One region of the Cupriavidus malaysiensis genome, then DNA from elsewhere that is predicted to be linked to it. Evidence: predicted binding sites of a transcription regulator. Region 1 holds the regulator's gene; each other region holds the start of a gene.
The links. The regulator FNR, encoded in region 1, switches genes on or off when oxygen is low (the NO sensors DNR and NnrR bind a similar motif). The targets are predictions, from matches to a motif close to TTGATNNNNATCAA.
Positions count from the first base shown of each region.

Region 2: BKK80_RS33825 (universal stress protein) is a predicted target of FNR. The motif match lies at 2,982-2,995, and genes of this name have one in related genera.
Region 3: BKK80_RS15345 (universal stress protein) is a predicted target of FNR. The motif match lies at 1,754-1,767, and genes of this name have one in related genera.

Region 1 is NZ_CP017754.1:3,208,211-3,213,649, reverse strand. Features, by position in the region: gene ccoG (cytochrome c oxidase accessory protein CcoG) at 1-995, shown strand, start outside; gene BKK80_RS14510 (hypothetical protein) at 1,118-1,336, shown strand; gene BKK80_RS14505 (hypothetical protein) at 1,333-1,578, shown strand; gene fnr (fumarate/nitrate reduction transcriptional regulator Fnr) at 1,654-2,379, opposite strand; gene BKK80_RS14495 (sulfite exporter TauE/SafE family protein) at 2,460-3,218, shown strand; gene scpB (SMC-Scp complex subunit ScpB) at 3,831-4,736, shown strand; gene rluB (23S rRNA pseudouridine(2605) synthase RluB) at 4,741-5,439, shown strand, end outside.
Region 2 is NZ_CP017755.1:3,241,441-3,246,879, forward strand. Features, by position in the region: gene BKK80_RS33800 (ArsR/SmtB family transcription factor) at 231-578, shown strand; gene BKK80_RS33805 (aquaporin) at 637-1,341, opposite strand; gene BKK80_RS33810 (arsenate reductase ArsC) at 1,347-1,850, opposite strand; gene BKK80_RS33815 (ArsI/CadI family heavy metal resistance metalloenzyme) at 1,861-2,361, opposite strand; gene BKK80_RS33820 (ArsR/SmtB family transcription factor) at 2,373-2,702, opposite strand; gene BKK80_RS33825 (universal stress protein) at 3,101-3,592, shown strand; gene BKK80_RS33830 (universal stress protein) at 3,640-4,107, shown strand; gene BKK80_RS33835 (DUF1488 family protein) at 4,211-4,492, shown strand; gene BKK80_RS33840 (hypothetical protein) at 4,590-5,141, shown strand; gene BKK80_RS37275 (TraR/DksA family transcriptional regulator) at 5,191-5,439, opposite strand, start outside.
Region 3 is NZ_CP017754.1:3,400,172-3,405,610, reverse strand. Features, by position in the region: gene BKK80_RS15355 (EAL domain-containing protein) at 1-513, opposite strand, end outside; gene BKK80_RS15350 (zinc-dependent alcohol dehydrogenase family protein) at 644-1,645, opposite strand; gene BKK80_RS15345 (universal stress protein) at 1,921-2,748, shown strand; gene yfiB (outer membrane lipoprotein YfiB) at 2,780-3,307, opposite strand; gene dgcN (diguanylate cyclase DgcN/YfiN) at 3,332-4,582, opposite strand; gene yfiR (regulatory sequestration protein YfiR) at 4,579-5,181, opposite strand; gene BKK80_RS15325 (response regulator) at 5,300-5,439, opposite strand, start outside.

The DNA of each region.
Region 1 (5,439 bases):
GCAAGCTGCGCATCAAGGCGACCAAGCATCTGCTGTGGATCGTGGTGGCGCTGTGGACCGGTTTCACCTTTATCGGCTATTTCGCGCCGATCCGCGAGCTGGGCGGGCAGGTGGCTGCGTTCGCGCTCGGGCCCTGGCAGGCCTTCTGGATGCTGTTCTACGCCTTCGCCACGTGGGGCAACGCGGGCTTCATGCGTGAGCAGGTGTGCAAGTACATGTGTCCCTACGCGCGCTTCCAGAGCGTGATGGTGGACCGCGACACCTTTGTCGTTACCTACGACAGCGGCCGCGGCGACCCGCGCGGCAGCCGCTCGCGCAAGGCCGACCACCGCGCCGCTGGGCTTGGCGACTGCGTCAATTGCAGCATCTGCGTGCAGGTCTGCCCGACCGGCATCGACATCCGCGACGGCTTGCAGTACGAGTGCATCGGCTGCGGCGCCTGCATCGATGCCTGCAACCAGGTGATGGACAAGATGGACTACCCGCGCGGGCTGATCCGCTACACGTCGGAGAACGCGATGCGCAAGGGCTGGTCGGCCCAGGCGACGCGCAAGCGCCTGCTGCGTCCGCGCGTGATGATCTATTCGGCGATCTGGCTGGCACTGCTGGCGGGCTTCGCCATCTCGCTGTCACTGCGCACGCCGCTGAAGGTGGATATCATCCGCGATCGCGGCAGCCTCGGGCGCGAAGTCGAGGGGCGCTGGGTGGAGAACGTCTACCGCCTGCAGCTGATCAATACTAGCGAGGCGCCGATGCAGTTCACCATCCGCGCCGACAGTGCGGAACTCGGCAAGCTGCGCGTGGAGTCCGACGGGGCGACCGGCGAACTCGCACCGACCTCGAACCGCCTGCTGGCCATCCGCGTGCGCGTGCCGCTCGAGCAGGCGCGGCAGGGCACGCACAAGATCCGCGTGACGGTGCAGGGCGGCCAGGAGGAGGGGCATGTCGTCGAGGTGAACCAATCGACCAGTTTCATCGTGCCGCGCGACCTGTAGGGCGTGCGGAGGGGATTGCCGCAGGGCAGACAAGCGGGGCGGCCACGATGCCGCCGTGCGTAACAGCAAGGAGCGAAGCCATGCAAGGACCCGCCCGACAATCATTGACGGACGCCGGCACGATGCAGCAGGCCGTGCGGCCGTGGTGGAAGGAACCCTGGCCCTGGCTGCTGATGAGCGGGCCGCTGGCGGCGATGGCCGCCTGCGGCGTGACCATCTGGCTGGCGATGACGCATCCCGACAAGCCGATCGAGGAGGGCGTCAGCCGGCACGGGCTGGTGGTCGAGCGGCAGGGCGCGGCGCGGGCAGTGTCCGGCGCGACAGCCACGGAGCGGCCATGAGACTGCGCTGGCTGATGTGGGTCCTGTGGCCGGCCTTCCTGGTCGCCGGTGTGGCAACCGCCGCGGTGTTCTCGCTGGTGGATCCAAGCGATCTCAGGCTGTTCGGGCGGCCGGTCGAGGCCTCGCGCGAGGCGGTCTACACCATCGGCTTCCTGCTGGCCTGGCTGCTGTGCTCGCTGTCGAGCGCCCTGACCTTTTATACGATGCCGGTGCGCCTCGGCGATACCGACGAACTGGAGTAGGGGATGCGCGCAGGCCGAAGGGCTGGGCAGAACGGGGCCTGTCGAAGGCGCCGGATGCCTGCGCCCTCGGCTTGGTCAGCAGCTCTTGCCGTAGATCTGCTTGATGCCGGGTACGTCGACCAGCTTGACGTGGCGCTGGCGGATCTGGATCAGCCCGGCCTCGGCGAAGCGCGAGAACAGGCGGCTGACGGTTTCCAGCTTGAGGCCGAGATAACTGCCGATTTCCTCCCGGCTCATGCGCAGCACGAACTCGGTCGACGAGTAGCCGCGCTCCGACAGGCGCTCGGACAGGTTGACCAGGAAGGCGGCCAGGCGCTCCTCGGCGCGCATGGAGCCGAGCGTCAGCAGCATGACCTGGTCCTGCGTGATCTCCTTGCTCATCATGCGCAGGAACTGCTGTTGCAGCGACGGCACGGTGGTCGACAGGGTCTGCAGGTCGTTGAAGCGCATCACGCAGACCTCGGTGTCTTCCAGTGCGGTAGCATCCGACGCGTGCTGCATCTCGCCGAGGCCGTCGAGTCCGACGACTTCGCCCGGCAGGTGGAAGCCGGTGATCTGCGAGCGCCCGTCTTCCATCGTCACGTGTGTCTTCAGGGTGCCGAAGCGCACCGCGTAGACTGCGCTCAGGGGTTCGCCGAGCCGGTAGAGCGTCTCGCCCTTGTGGACTCGCACGCGTTCCTTCACCAGCGAGTCGATCTTTTCGATGTCGTTGCGGTTCATGCCGACCGGCACGCACAGGTGTCCGAGCGAGCAGGACGAGCAACGGGGCGACATCGCGGTGACGGGGATGGAATTGAGCAAGCCGGGGCCTATTGTCGTTGAGCTGCGAGGGCGCAATTTCTGCATTTTACTGTGTGAAGGCATCCGAAGGGGAGCGAAAGTTGACTGCGGCGGTCTTTTTCAGTGTTTTTCTGCTGGCCTTGCTGGGTGGCGTGCACTGCGCAGCCATGTGCGGCGGCATTGCACTGGCGGTCGAGAGGCCGCAGGCGGAAGCGCCGGTCGTCGTGCAGCGCAGGCCGCGGGACTGGTTGCGTGAACAGTTATCCATGCATGCGGGGCGGGTGGTGACTTACATGCTGCTCGGTGCCGCGCTGGGCGCGGTCGGCGCCGGTGCCTGGCGAGCCCAATACCTGCCGCTGCAGCGCGGCCTGTTTGCCGCTGGCAGCATGGTCCTGCTGGGCACCGGCCTGTGGCTGCTGGCCGGGCGCGCGCCGCAGTTCGCCGCGCTGGAGCGCTTGGTGGCGCGTGGGGCCGGAGCCCTGGCAGGCCGCCTCCGCGGGCGGCGCGCCGGTGCCCCGTCCGCCCCGATTCAGGTCCGCCCGCGCTTGCTCAGGCGTTTCGGCATCGGTCTGGCGTGGGGGCTGGTGCCGTGCGGCATGGTTTACGGTGCGCTCACCCTATCGTTGCTTGCCGGCAACGCGTTGTCGGGGGCCTTGCTGATGGGGGTATTCGGTCTCGGGACCTTGCCCAACCTGCTGATGCTGTCCGGCCTGTCCGGCGCGTTGCGCGGCTGGTCGCGCCGGCCCTGGGTGCGCGTCGGTGCCGGCGTGGCAGTGATGGGGTTTGGTGCGGCCGGGCTTGTGCGGGCGGCGATGTTGCCGCACACGCTCGCCGCACACGGCTTCTGTGTGGTGTTCTGAAGGGGGCTCTTCTGTTTTGGTGATGCGTGAGGCACTTTGTCGGGTGTGCCGAAGGCGCCGCGCTGGTGATGGGCGGTTGCAGCGCCGGGCCGGAATGCCCTACAATCGGCAGCATTGCAGTATCTATCGCGCTGGCGCTGCCGCGCGCATGGCCGGGCAACTCGAACGGCCGTCCTGAGGCCAGTCCGGGCAGAATGTTGCTGACGGACGTAGCCACCTCGCAGCAAGCCATGCCGGTTGACAAGATCTCCGGTTCAAAAGACCGGCTGGGCGTTGCGCGACGGGAGGTGCGCAACACCGTGCGGATGACTGCATCGTTCTTGCGGCGGAAGGGGTTGGACCCGTTCGCGCCGATCCGCCGCTCCAGAAGGGCGGTGCAACGCAAGAGGCCTTTCGGCCGGCGCTGAGGCCGGCAGCAGGGCAATTCTCCGCCGGACTGACCCGGCAACCCGAAGCAGAATAAGATGGGCGCGCGGCTTTCATGCGGACGGCATGCCGGCCGGCCGCGCAATGAGATGGCGATGGCGCTTCGGCCTCGCTGGATCCGAAATCCCCGAATCCTCCGGCGGTCCGCCGGGGGCAGGTGCAAAGACAGGCTGCACACATCCGTATATGAATACCCAAGAGGCGAAAATCGTCCTCGAGACTGCGTTGATCTGCGCGCAGGAGCCCTTGCGCGTGGCGGAACTGCGACGGTTGTTCGCCGATGAGGTGGCTGCCGACACCATCCGCGTGCTGCTGGACGAGTTACGTCTGGATTGGCGTGATCGGGGCGTGGAACTGGTGGCGCTGGCCAGTGGCTGGCGTTTCCAGAGCCGGCCCGGCATGCGCGAATACCTCGATCGCCTGAATCCGGAGAAGCCGCCGAAATACTCGCGCGCGGTGATGGAGACGCTGGCGATCATCGCGTACCGGCAGCCGGTAACCCGCGGCGACATCGAAGAGATCCGCGGGGTGACCGTCAGCACGGAGGTGATCAAGCGGCTCGAGGACCGCGAATGGATCGAAGTGATCGGCCATCGCGATGTGCCAGGGCGGCCCGCGCTGTACGCGACCACCAAGGCTTTCCTCGATGATCTCGGCTTGCGTACCCTGGACGAGTTGCCCCAGCTGGAGGATGCGCAAGCGCAGATCCAGGCGGCCTTGCTGGACCAGCAGGCCATTGACTTCGAGTCGCTTGGCCAGGCCGGCGTGCCCGCCGGGCAGGAGGCGGAGGGGCAATTGGCCCTGGATGGCATGACGGTCGCCGAGGCCGGCCGTGTCGCCGGCGGCCTGGCGCCGGCGACGCTTACCGAGGCGATCATCGAAGCCGCACCTGGGCAGGTTCCCGCCGGGTTTGACGCCGTTCCCCAGGCTGAGCGGCAGATACCTGAGCCAGCCAGCCATGCCGCCGAGGCGTCCGCGCGGACGCCGGCCGACGGCGTACCCGATACCGAGACCGCATCCGCCCAGCCGGCCGATGCTCTCACGCCGGCAGACGGCGAGCGCGATGCGCGCGACGAGCGCCTGCCTAACTGAACCCATGCAACATCCGATTGTGAATACTTTGTCCGATTCTGTAGAGCAAGACGTCCGCCACGCGGATGCGCCGGGCAGCGATGCCGGCAGTGCGGCCGAGTCCGGCGCATCTCCCGAGGGCGGCGCACGCCGCAAGGGCCTGCGGCGCGGCTTGCGCAATCTGGTGGCGAGCCGCCGCCAGGCGGCGCAGGATCGAGAGGCCGGCCGTGGCGCGGCGCCCGAAGGCGGCGGCGATGCCGCGCCTGGCGAGCCTGCGCCGGCGGCGTCGGCTCAAGGCGGCAAGTCGGCAGGGCGCAGCCGCGGCAAGCGCAAGGCTGCAGCGGTCGACGCGGAAGCCGAGGCCATCCGTGCCGAAGCGGCACAGGCTGCGCCGGGCCAAGACGGGCAGCCGGTGCCGGCCGCGCCGGGTGGCCGCGAAGGTGGTGCGCGCAAGCGCAGGCCGGGACAAGGCCAGCAGGGGCGGGCGGCAAAGCCGGCCGGCGAGTCGGCCAAGGTCGGCGGCCGCCCGCAGGCCAAGGGCAAGGCCACGCAGCCGCGTCAGGGCGCGCCCAAGGGTACTGGCAGCCCCGACGATCTGTTCCGCTTCGTGATCTCGGACCAGTTCGACCAGGAAGAGACCGTGGTGCCGCGCACCAAGGCGAAGCCGGTGCGCGAACTGTCGGCCGACGATGATGCGCCCAAGCTGCACAAAGTGCTGGCCGAT
Region 2 (5,439 bases), on a different replicon from region 1:
GCTTTCCACGCACAAGTGTTCGGGACGCCAATCCCGTTCGCCTCTGTATCGACGATGCGGACAATATAGTGCCGCCCAAGGGCCAGCGGCCGGCGACGATTCCGCATGGCGGCGCGATTTCCGCTCACCAGCTTCGCTGCCCGGCGGCAACGCATCCACGCAACGCCCGCCCGCCCCGGTTTCGGCGGACAATACCCCCTTTCCGTACCGATGCATGGATCCCAAGCCTCATGAACAGCGACGCCGCCGTCAAAGCCCTGGCCGCGCTGGCGCAGCCTTCGCGCCTGGCCATTTTCCGCCTGCTGGTCCGGGCCGGCCGTACCGGCCTCTACGCGGGGCAGATCGGGGAAGCGCTCGGCCTCCCGCCGGCTACCCTGTCCTTCCATCTCAAGGAGCTCTCGCATGCGGGGCTGATCGCGGGCCAGCAGGAAGGGCGCAATGTGCTGTACCAGGTCCAGTTCCCGCAGATGAACGACCTGATCGGCTTCCTGGTGGAGCACTGCTGCGAGGGTGACGCGCAGGGCTGCGACGTGCCCACCTCCGCCTGCGCGCCGGCAGGCCGGAAGGCCCGGGCCTAAGCCCGCCTGCGCCGCGAGGAGCCCCGGGCCCGCGCGGACAGCCAGGATGGCGGCGCGCTCAGTCAGTCGGCTGCTCGCCCGAGGACTCGATCACATTGGGATGGCCACGCCGCGCCGCTCGCGGCTCCAGCAGCCGGTGCAGCCCCAGGCCGATGGCGCCGCCCACGCACTGTGCGATGACGAAGCCCGGCACGCTGGCGGGGGCGATGCCGGCAAAGCTGTCGCTGAACATGCGGCCGAACGCGGCCGCCGGATTGGCGAACGACGTGGATGCCGTGAACCAGTAAGCCGCGCCGATATAAGCCGCCACCATGGACGAGGCTCGGCCCGCCGGCGCCCGCAGAATCACCAACAGCAGCCCCGCCGTAGCCACCGCTTCCGCGATCCATTGGCCAGGGCCACCGCGCACCTTGGTGGAGTACTGCAGGATGCTCAAGTCGAACATGGCATGGGCCAGCCAGGCGCCGAGCACCGCGCCGGCCAGTTGCGCGAGCAGATACGGCGCCAGCGCGGAGCCCGGCAGTTCGCCGCGCACGGCCATGACCGCACTGACCACAGGATTGAAGTGCGCGCCGCTGAGCGGCCCGAAGACTTCGATCAGTACGTACAGGCCAAGCACCGTGGCGCCCGTGTTGGCCAGCAGTGCGATGGCGACATTACCGCCGGCAAGCCGCTCCGCCATGATGCCCGAACCGATGACGATGGCCAGCAGCAGCGCCGTGCCCAGCGACTCCGCCAGAACCTTGTGCCGCAAGTCGACCATGGCGTTCAGCTCCGCGCAATGCGCTGCAGCGCGACCTGCAGCTCGGCGTCGCTCATCTCCTCGAGCGGCAGTTGCAACAGTTGCAGCATGCGATAGCCGATGGCCTGGCGCGTCAGCTCGAAGGCGACCCGCTTGCCGTCGTCGCCACCTTGTGCGTTCGACGGATCGGCGTAGCCCCAATGCACTTTCACGGGGCTTCCCGGCCAGTAGGGACACTGCTCCGCGGCCGCGCTGTCGCACACGGTGATGACGACCCGCATGCGCGGGGCATCATCCGCCACGAATTCATCCCAGCTCTTGCTGCGGAAACCGGCCGTTTCCACACCGGCATTCTGCAGTGCCTCGATCGCGAACGGGTTGATGCGGCCGCTCGGCGCGCTGCCAGCGCTGTACGCGCGGACGTCGCGGCCGAGCTGCTGCGCCAGATGATTGAGCATGCCCTCGCTCAGCACGCTGCGTGCCGAATTGTGGGTGCAGAGGATCAGGACGTTGGTGGTCTTGCCGCCCATGCCGGCCTCCTCAGCAGCAGGACGACTTGGACGTCACGGCCACGCCGATGGGCTTGCCCCTGGGCGCACGCGGCGCGCAGCAGGCCGATTCGGCAGCAGGGGCAGCGGCAGCAGCGGGCGCCTCGGCCGGCCGGCTTTCGCCGAAGACCGGCACGTTGCCCAGCGTGTGGAAGTGCTCCCAGGCGATGCCTTGCGGATCCGTGATCCAGTGCTTCTCGCTGCGCGCGTAGCAACAGGTGGTCTCGCCCTCGTCCAGCAGCGCCATGTCGGCCGCCTCGGCGCGCGTCTTCAGCTCCGCCAGTTCCGCCGCATCGTCGGTCTGGAAGCCCAGGTGGTCCAGGCCCGCCTGGGTACCACGCGTCGAGATGGCGAAGTTCACCCGCGGATCCTCGAGCATCCACTTGGCGTAGTCGGCTTCGACCCGCGCCGGCTCCGCCGCGAACAGCTTGGAATAGAAGGCGATGCTCTTGCCGAGGTCATCGACGTGGATGTGTACGTGAAAGCGCTTCATGGGGTTCTCCCTCAACATTCGCAGACACCGCCGGCGGCGGTGGTTTCCGGGCAGGCGTCTCCCTGGCAGCAGTTCGCCGTCAGGAAGCCCAGCAGTGAATTCATATGTTCGAACGCCGCCCGATAGATCAGGTGCCGGCCATCCCGTTGCTGCAGGACCAGGCCCGCGTGCATCAATTCCTTCAGGTGAAAGGACAAGGTGGCGCCGGGCACCTCCAGGCGCGCCGCGATCGCGCCCGGCGTCATGCCGGCGTGGCCGGCCACCACCAGCAGGCGGTAGACCTCGAGGCGCAGCCCGTGGGCCAGTGCGGCGAGGGAGCGGATGGCGTCTTGGCTTTCCATCCTTCCATACTAGTGGAAATATAGAATACAAACAAGGCCGCGTGGATTGCGAAGGGATCGCGAATGCGCCGCCGTTGACGCCATCGTTACCTCATCGCTTATGCGTGAGCGATAAACCGCCTGAAGCGCTCATGGGTGAGCGGTCAGGTGCCGCGACAGCTGTCGCACGCGCTTCCGGCTCAGGTGCACGTGGCGAGCCGTTCTCGACAGGGTTCCGCGGCGATCGGCATGCCATACACGCATCCTGCCAAGCGCCGTGCGGCGCCGCAGCGGCTTTCCCTGATCCAGGTCAAGCCGCGCCGCCGCCGCCGCGCCACACTGTGGATCAAGAGAGCGGAAACATGCCAAGCGCGCTTGCCCTCCCGCGCCAGCCCCCACCCATCACCAGGAGTCCCGCCATGCCCCAGACCATCCTCGTCGCCATCGATGACAGCAGCTGCGCCAGAAAGGCCCTGCAGCAGGCGGTATCCCTGGCCGCCTCGACCCAGGCGCGGCTGGAGATCCTGCACGTGGTGGACTACGGCTACCTGAAGTACGACCTGGGCTATGTCGACGCCGGCGCACTCGGGCCGCAACTGGTAGTGGCGGGCGAAGAACTGCTGCGCGACGCCGCGGCCGCCGCCGACGCGGCCGGCGTCTCGTGCGGCGTGCACCTGGTCAACGACGTGCTGACGCTGGGCGACATCCCGTCCGCGGTGCGGCAGGCCGCCAGCGAATGCAAGGCCGACATGATCGTGATCGGCACGCACGGGCGCCACGGCCTGCGCCGCCTGCTGCTCGGCAGCGTGGCCGAAAGCCTGGCGCGCGAGTGCGAGGTGCCCGTGCTGCTGGTGCGCGAGCCGGCCGCCGCGGCAGGCGGCCAGCAGGCCGAAGCGCGCGCCGCGGCCTGAGCCCTTCCCCTTTTTTCATTGCTCGCCGCAAGGCCGGGAGACCTACCATGTATCAACGCATCCTGCTGGCGGTGGATGGCAGCCACTGCGCCGAACTGGCCATGGAGCAGGCCATCGGCCTGGCCAAGGCCGGCGGCGGCGCCGTCCAGGCGATTTTCATCGCCGACGACATCGACATGCTGTATGACGCACGCTACTACGACCCCGGGCAGATGCGGCGGGAACTGGAGGCCTGGGGCGAGAAGGTGCTCGCCGCCACCGCCAGGCGCTGCGAGGCTGCCGGCGTGCCCTGCACGACACGCCTGGTGACCCGGCCGGCGGCGCCGGGGCATTTCGCCGATTCCATCGTCGCCGAAGCCGAGGCCTGCGGCGCCGACCTGCTGGTGCTCGGCACGCATGGCCGGCGCGGCCTGTCGCGCGCGCTGATGGGCAGCGTGGCCGAGGGCGTCGTCCGCAAGAGCCGTCTGCCGGTGCTGCTGGTGCGCAGCGATTCGCGCCAGCCGGCGGCGGCTTAGCCGGCATCCGGCACGGGACCGCTGGCGCGCACGTTCTGCGGCGGCAGTGGCTGCAGTAGGTAGAGGGAAGCTGGAGGAATCCAGCCAGCACAGCGAGCACGGCATGAACAAGCAGATTGCCTTTCCGGACGCCACGCCCGACTACTGCGCGGCCGGCCCCTGCCTGGACTGCGCGGCCACGGTCGACGGCCACCCCGCCACCTACTCGGTCACGGCCGAGGCGCTGGAAGACCACTTCGGCGCGCGCTCCCTGCGCGCCGACGACCTGCTCTGCGCCTTCCAGCACCACCGGCAGGAAATCCAGGACGTCGCGCGCGCGCTGTTCGAGATGACCGGTGCGCACCGCATCGTCCTGCACAGCGGGCACTTCCGCTTCGCCGGCTGAGGGCGGCCCGGCAAGGCGGCCGCGGCGCTCGCGGCGCGCAAGCGCGCGCGCTTGCGCGCCCGTGCGCAAACCCAGGCGCGCACAGGAGGAAACCGACATGTCCACGCAAGACCTGGGCTGCCTGGGCAGCGAACACCTGCGCCTGTTCGGTGCCGTCACGCAGTGGTTCGCGCGTTATGAACTGCTGATGCAGGAGGCCATCGCCACCTTGAGCGGCGCCGATCCGACCGCGGTGATGCTGCTCGTGCGCCGGCTCGACTTCGGCGCCCAGCGCGAGGCGCTGCTCGACCTGCTGCGCTGCCGCCACGTACCGGTGGACCGCTTCGACCGGATCCACGCCTACCTGCTGGTGCCTCATACCCATCGGCAGTTGCTGCACGACATTGCCCACGCGCGCTGGGCGCCGGGACGCCTGCCGGGCTCGCTGCAGCCCGCCTGGGTGTTCGGCCTGCCGCGCAGCATCGTGGCGCTGCACGAGGTGCCCGATGATGGCGGCGAGCCGGCGCCGGCGCGCGCCGCCGAAGAAGACGCCTACTCGCTCGACGACCTGAGCGGCATCGTCCGCACCCTGGCCACGCACCACGCGGCGCTGGCGTCCTACCTGCGCGAGATCGGCCTGGTGAAGGACCCCGGCAGCGAAGCCGCCTGAGTCCTGCACCCGTGCCACCCGGGCGGCGCCACGGAGGCCGCCGCCACGCCTACGGCCGGCCCGGCCGCAGCCGCTCGTGCTGGCGCTGGCAGGGCAGGCAGCGCCGCGCGGTCGGGCAGGCCAGCAGGCGCGGCTGCGGGATGCCCTGCCCGCAGTCCGCGCAGATGCCGTAGTCGCCCGCCGCCAGCCGCGCCCGCGCCGCGGCAATCTCCGCCAGCTCGCGGCGCGCGTGCGCCTGCGCCGCCTCGCTCACTTGCGCCGAGGCGGCGCGGCCGGCCAGGTCCTTGTAGTCGACCTG
Region 3 (5,439 bases), 190 kb from region 1:
TTCGTCCAGCATCTGCGCCAGATGCGCTTCGCTGGTGCGGGCGGGGCGCATCAGGTCCAGCGCGCGGCGCCCGACCGCCTGGTGGCGCTGCAGTCCGAAGACACTGGTGAAGGCGCGGTTGACGTGGCTGACATAGCCGTCCAGGTCGAGGAACAGGACAGGGTTGCCGGCGTGATCGAGATAGGCCGAGGAAAGGGCGGACGCGCGGCCACCGTCGTCGGGCGCGGCGAAATAGGCCAGCTCGCCGCTATCGAGGCGGGAGGTATGCAGGCGAACGGCGAGCCTGCCGCCGTCCTGGGGCGGGCGCTGCAGCACCGGTGGCACGGCGCCATTGCCACCCTCGGGCGGCAGGCCCAGCTCCGCGGCGGCGCGGCCGATCGCTTCGGCACGGATGCATTCCCACAAGGCCTGCGCCGCGGCATTGAAGAGCACCACACGCCCCTCGGCGTCGACCACGACCACAGCGTCGACGGCCTGTTCGAGCGCTGCTTGCCCTAGCGCCTGACATTGCATCTTGGTCCGTTCTCCGCACGGTTGCGTTGGGATTCCTGCGCCGCGACATGGCTGCGCCGGCCGAGTATATGCCATGGGCACGGCCGGTGGGAATGGCCGGGACTCGTCCCGGGCCGGAGCGCCGGTCGGCTCAATGGCCGATGTCCAGCACGGCCGCGCCGGCAAGGCGGCCGTCGCGCAGGTCTGCCAGCGCCGCGTTGGCTTGCTCCAGCGGGTAGAGCGTGGTGTGGGTGCGCAGTGGGATGGCGGCGGCCAGCCGCATCAGGTCGATGCCATCCGCCCGCGTCAGGTTGGCGACGGAGAGCAGGCGCCGCTCCTCCCACAGCAGGCGGTAGGGGAAGGCCGGCAGGTCGCTCATGTGGATGCCCCCGCAGACCACCGTGCCGCCCTTCGCCACTGCGCCCAGGGCGAGCGGCACCAGCGCGCCGACCGGTGCGAAGATCAGGGCGGCATCCAGGACGGCGGGCGGCGCCTCGCCGCTGGCGCCCGCCCAGCGGCAACCGGTCTCGCGCGCGAGCTGCTGCGCGGCCTGGTCCCCCGGGCGCGTGAAGGCAAATACCTCTCGCCCCTGTGCGACCGCGATCTGGGCGACCACGTGGGCGGCAGCGCCGAAGCCGTAGATGCCGAGGCGCGCCGCTTCGCCGGCCAGGCGCAAGGTGCGGTAGCCGATCAGGCCGGCGCACAGCAGCGGCGCCACGTGTTCATCGTCATAGGCGTCCGGCAGGGCGAAGCAATAGCGGCTGTCGGCGATGGCATATTCCGCATAGCCGCCATCGCGTGTGTAGCCGGTGAATCGCGGCGCGTCACACAGGTTCTCGCGCTGGGCGAGGCAGAACGGGCAGTGCCCGCAGGTATGGCCGAGCCAGGGCACGCCCACGCGCTGTCCTGCCTGGAAGCCGCTGACGCCGCTGCCCAGGGACTCGACCCGGCCGACGATCTCGTGCCCCGGGATCAGTGCCGGCTTGGGGTGCGGCAGGTCGCCGTCCACCACGTGCAGGTCGGTGCGGCACACGCCGCAGGTACTGACGGCGATGCGCAGTTCGCCCGGCCCCGGCTCCGGCACCGGTACGTCGCGCGGATGCAGCAGCGGGCTGCTGCCATCGAAGATCATGGCACGCATGGTTTGCGGCATGGCGGGCTCCGGTGAGGACATGTCGGCTCATGCCCGGCGGGCACGGCAGGATCGGTGCGGACGGGCCGCAGGCGTGCATCCAGTATGGCGGGCACCGGGCCAGGCTGCTTGATCGGTATCAAGGTGCTGTGCCGGCCGCTTTGCCATGCTATCCCCCTTTGCGTGGGGCGGCCGGGCTGGGTCGGGCCGGTCCGGCGCTATGATCGGGGTACCGGCCCGCCGGACTCGCGGGCGATCTGCGCAACACGCCGATACTTCATCCGAGAGGTGGCGACATGGACTTCAAGACGGTGCTGGTGGAAATGGGCGACGACGAGGGCGGCGACGCGCGCATCGAGGCAGCGGCCGCACTGGCTGCCCTGGGAGGCGATGGGCACGTGGTCGGCGTGACGGCCACGGGTTTCCGTCCCGATCCGTTCCGGGGCGCGGGTGAGGAAGCCGGCCGCTATGCCGCCCAGGCCGAGCAGCGCCAGCAGCAGCGCCGCGCGGCGGACGAGGAACGCCTGCGCCGCATCGTGGCACAGGCAGCGCCCGGCCTAAGCTGTGCCCACATGCTGCTGGCCGAGGATCCTGGCTGGGCTCTGGCCTTGCAGGGCCGGCTGGCCGACATCATCCTGGTGGCGCGTCCGCCGGTGCCCGACCTGGCGCCGGTGCTGGCGGCGCAGACTGCCGAGTACGTGCTGCTGAATGCCGGCCGGCCGGTGCTGGTGCTGCCGCCGCAGGTGCGCCGCGTCGAGGCGCGCCATGTTGCGGTGGCCTGGGATGGCCGGCGCGAGGCAGCCCGCGCGGTCGCCGATGCGCTGCCCTTGCTCAGGCGCGCGCAGCGGATCAGCCTGGTCTCGGTCGATCCGGAGGGGCGCGGCGTGGCACAGGGCGATGGACTGGCCGCGTACCTGGCGCGGCACGGGATCCGCGCCGAACTGGTGCCGGTGCCGACGCAGGAGGCGGTCGGCCCCGCGCTGCTGCGCGCCGTCGGCCATCTGCACGCCGATCTGCTGGTGGCCGGTGGCTATGGCCACTCGCGTGTGCGGGAACTGGTGATGGGGGGCGCCACCCGGGTATTGATGCGGCACGCCGAGGTGCCGCTGTTGATGTCGCATTGAGCCGCCGGCGCCACCGCGGGCGTCGCCGTGCTCAGTCGACCGTGACGATGATCGCGACGCGGCGATTCTGTGCGCGGCCCTCGGGGGTATGGTTGTCCGCCACCGGCCGGCTCATGCCCAGGGCACGCACTTCGATATCGTCGCGCGCGAAACCCGCGCTCACCAGCACGCCGGCGATGGCCTGCGCGCGGCGCAAGGAGAGCTTCAGGTTGTAGTCGGTGCTACCGGCGTCGTCGGTATGGCCGTCCAGCCGCACATGGTCGATGCCGGCGCCCAGCAAGGCCTGCCCGATCCTGCGCAGATTGCTTTGCCGTTCGGGCGGGATCGCATCGTCGTCGAAGCCGAACAGCACCTTTTCCGACAGGTCCAGTTCCCAGCCCAGGCCAGTCAGGTGGAAACCCTGCTGCCGCAGCGTTTCCACCTGCTGTGCGGTGAGCTTGCGGTACGGTGCGGTCTGGCAGCCGGCCAGGGCCAGGGCGCCAGCTAGCAGCAGTGCCGCCGCGGCGCGGGCGCAGGCATGCGCCGATGCGGTCTTGCGGGTGGTTCGTGCAGTGCCCACGTCCCTCCTCCCTTTTCTTCTCCCCTAGTCGGCGCCGTCCGGCGGGGGGGCGCTTTGCCAGGTGCCCCCCGAGCGGCGCTTGGCGCCATACATGGCGCCGTCCGCCGCCCGCAGCAGGGCTTCCGCCGTGCCGCCATGCGCCGGATAGGTTGCGATGCCGATGCTGACCGGGGCCGTGACCGATGTGCCGGATTTCAGCATGATCGGCTCGCGCAGGCTCGACAGGATGTGCTCCACCACACGGATCGCATCCTGCGGCCGCTGCAGCGGGGCCAGCAGCACGGCGAACTCGTCGCCGCCGAGCCGTGCCACCAGGTCCGTTTCGCGCAGGCAGGCGCGCACGCGGGCCGCCACGCTGATCAGTACCTCGTCGCCGGCGGCATGGCCGAAACGGTCGTTGATGTCCTTGAAGGCATCATTGTCGAGGTACAGCACGGCCGCGTGCCGTCCTTGTGCCTGCACCGCGCGCAGCGTGCGCTCCAGCGCCTGCTCGAATGCCGTCCGGTTGAGCAGTCCGGTCAGCGCGTCGTGGCTGGCCTGGTGGGCGAGCGAGCGGTTCTCATGCTGCAACTGCTTCTGCCAGTCCTCCAGTTCGTCGAGCAGGCCGTTGAAGTCTTCTCCCAGCGCATGCAGTTCGGCGATGTGCGCGGGCGGGGTGCGCTGCTCGAAGGCACGATCCGAGCGTACCGCATGTGCCACCCGCATCAGGTTGCGCACCGGCTCGGTGATGTGCGTCAGCATGCGGCGCGACATATAGTGGGCGCTGACCGCGGTGAGCAGCAGGCAGGCCAGCAGGCCGAAGGCGCCGCTGGCGAGGAAGCTGAGCAGGTTGGCCGGATCCCCCGACAGGCGCAGATAGCCCACAGGCTGCGCATCATGCAGGATGGGTTGCTCGACCGGCTCCGCCAGCAGCAGTTCGCCGATCGCCCGGCTGAGGCCCGAGAACCGGTGGGCATCGGGGCGCCGCCATTCGGCGAGCAGGTGGTCGCCGCGGTCGTAGACGCTGGCATAGGCGACGTCCTCGCTGGCGATCAGCGCGAGGGCGTCGCGGGTGGCGGCCTTGTCGTTGAACACCACCGGGGCCTCCAGCGCGTAGGCCACCGAGCGTGCCACCAGGCGCAGGTTGTGGTCCGCGTAGACGCGCAGGGCGGTGATGCCGAGCACGGTCAGCGACAGGCCAGCGGTGCAGATGGCGATGAGCGCCACGCTCAGGTGGATGCGCCGCAGGGTGCTTTGCAGCGTCGGGCGCGTGCCGGGCCTGTTGTTTCCGATCATGGCGTGGTTCCCCGCCGACGGCCGAGCTGCAGCACGCCGGGGTGGACGTGGATGCCGCTGCGGGCCACCGAGTCGAGATTGACGCGGAAGGACACCTGCGCATCCCGCACACTGAGGCAGAACATGCTGCCGACCTCGCACTCGAAGTCTCCCTCGCTGATGACCAGTACCGGCTGGCCGCTGAGTTCTCGTCCCAGCAGCTTGCGCTTGTCATCGGTCATGGTGCCGACGTAGAGCGCGTCGCAGTCGCGCGCCAGGTCGCTGCCGGTAACGTCGACCACGCGCGTGCGCACCGGCCGCCCGTTGGCCAGCGTGCCTCCATCGAGCAGCTTGGCGGAATAGAGGCTGGAGCGTTCCACGCACAGCCGCAACACCGCTGGCTCGCTCGGCCAGCGTGCGTAGCTGAGCAGGTTGAATACGGTCTTGGCTACCGCGTCCGCGCGTTGCTGCAGGGTCTGGGCTCTCGCGTCGGGCGCGTGGGCCAGCGGAAAGATAGCCAGCAGCAGCGCGAGCAGGGCCAGCACGCAAGGTGGTGGGGCGCTGCGGACGTGGTGGCTGCCGGTGCCTGCCCGGAAGGACGGAAGGAGTGGCGGACGCATGACATGGTTCGGGGCGGGCGACGCCTGCGGGCGCCGACCGACCGGGTATTGTCATGGTGCCCGGCAGCGCAGGTCAAGGCGGCGCCGGAGAGTATGTTGCCGCTGCGCGGTGCGACCGTCAGCCTGTCCGGCTGACTGCCGGCCTGCCGGCAGCGCCTTCGCCGTCGGCCGGCCCGGTGCGTCCGGCTCTACCGCTTTCGGCGTAGCGGATCAAGGCGGCCAGCAGCCGGTCCATGTGAGCGCAGGCGACTCGCAGTG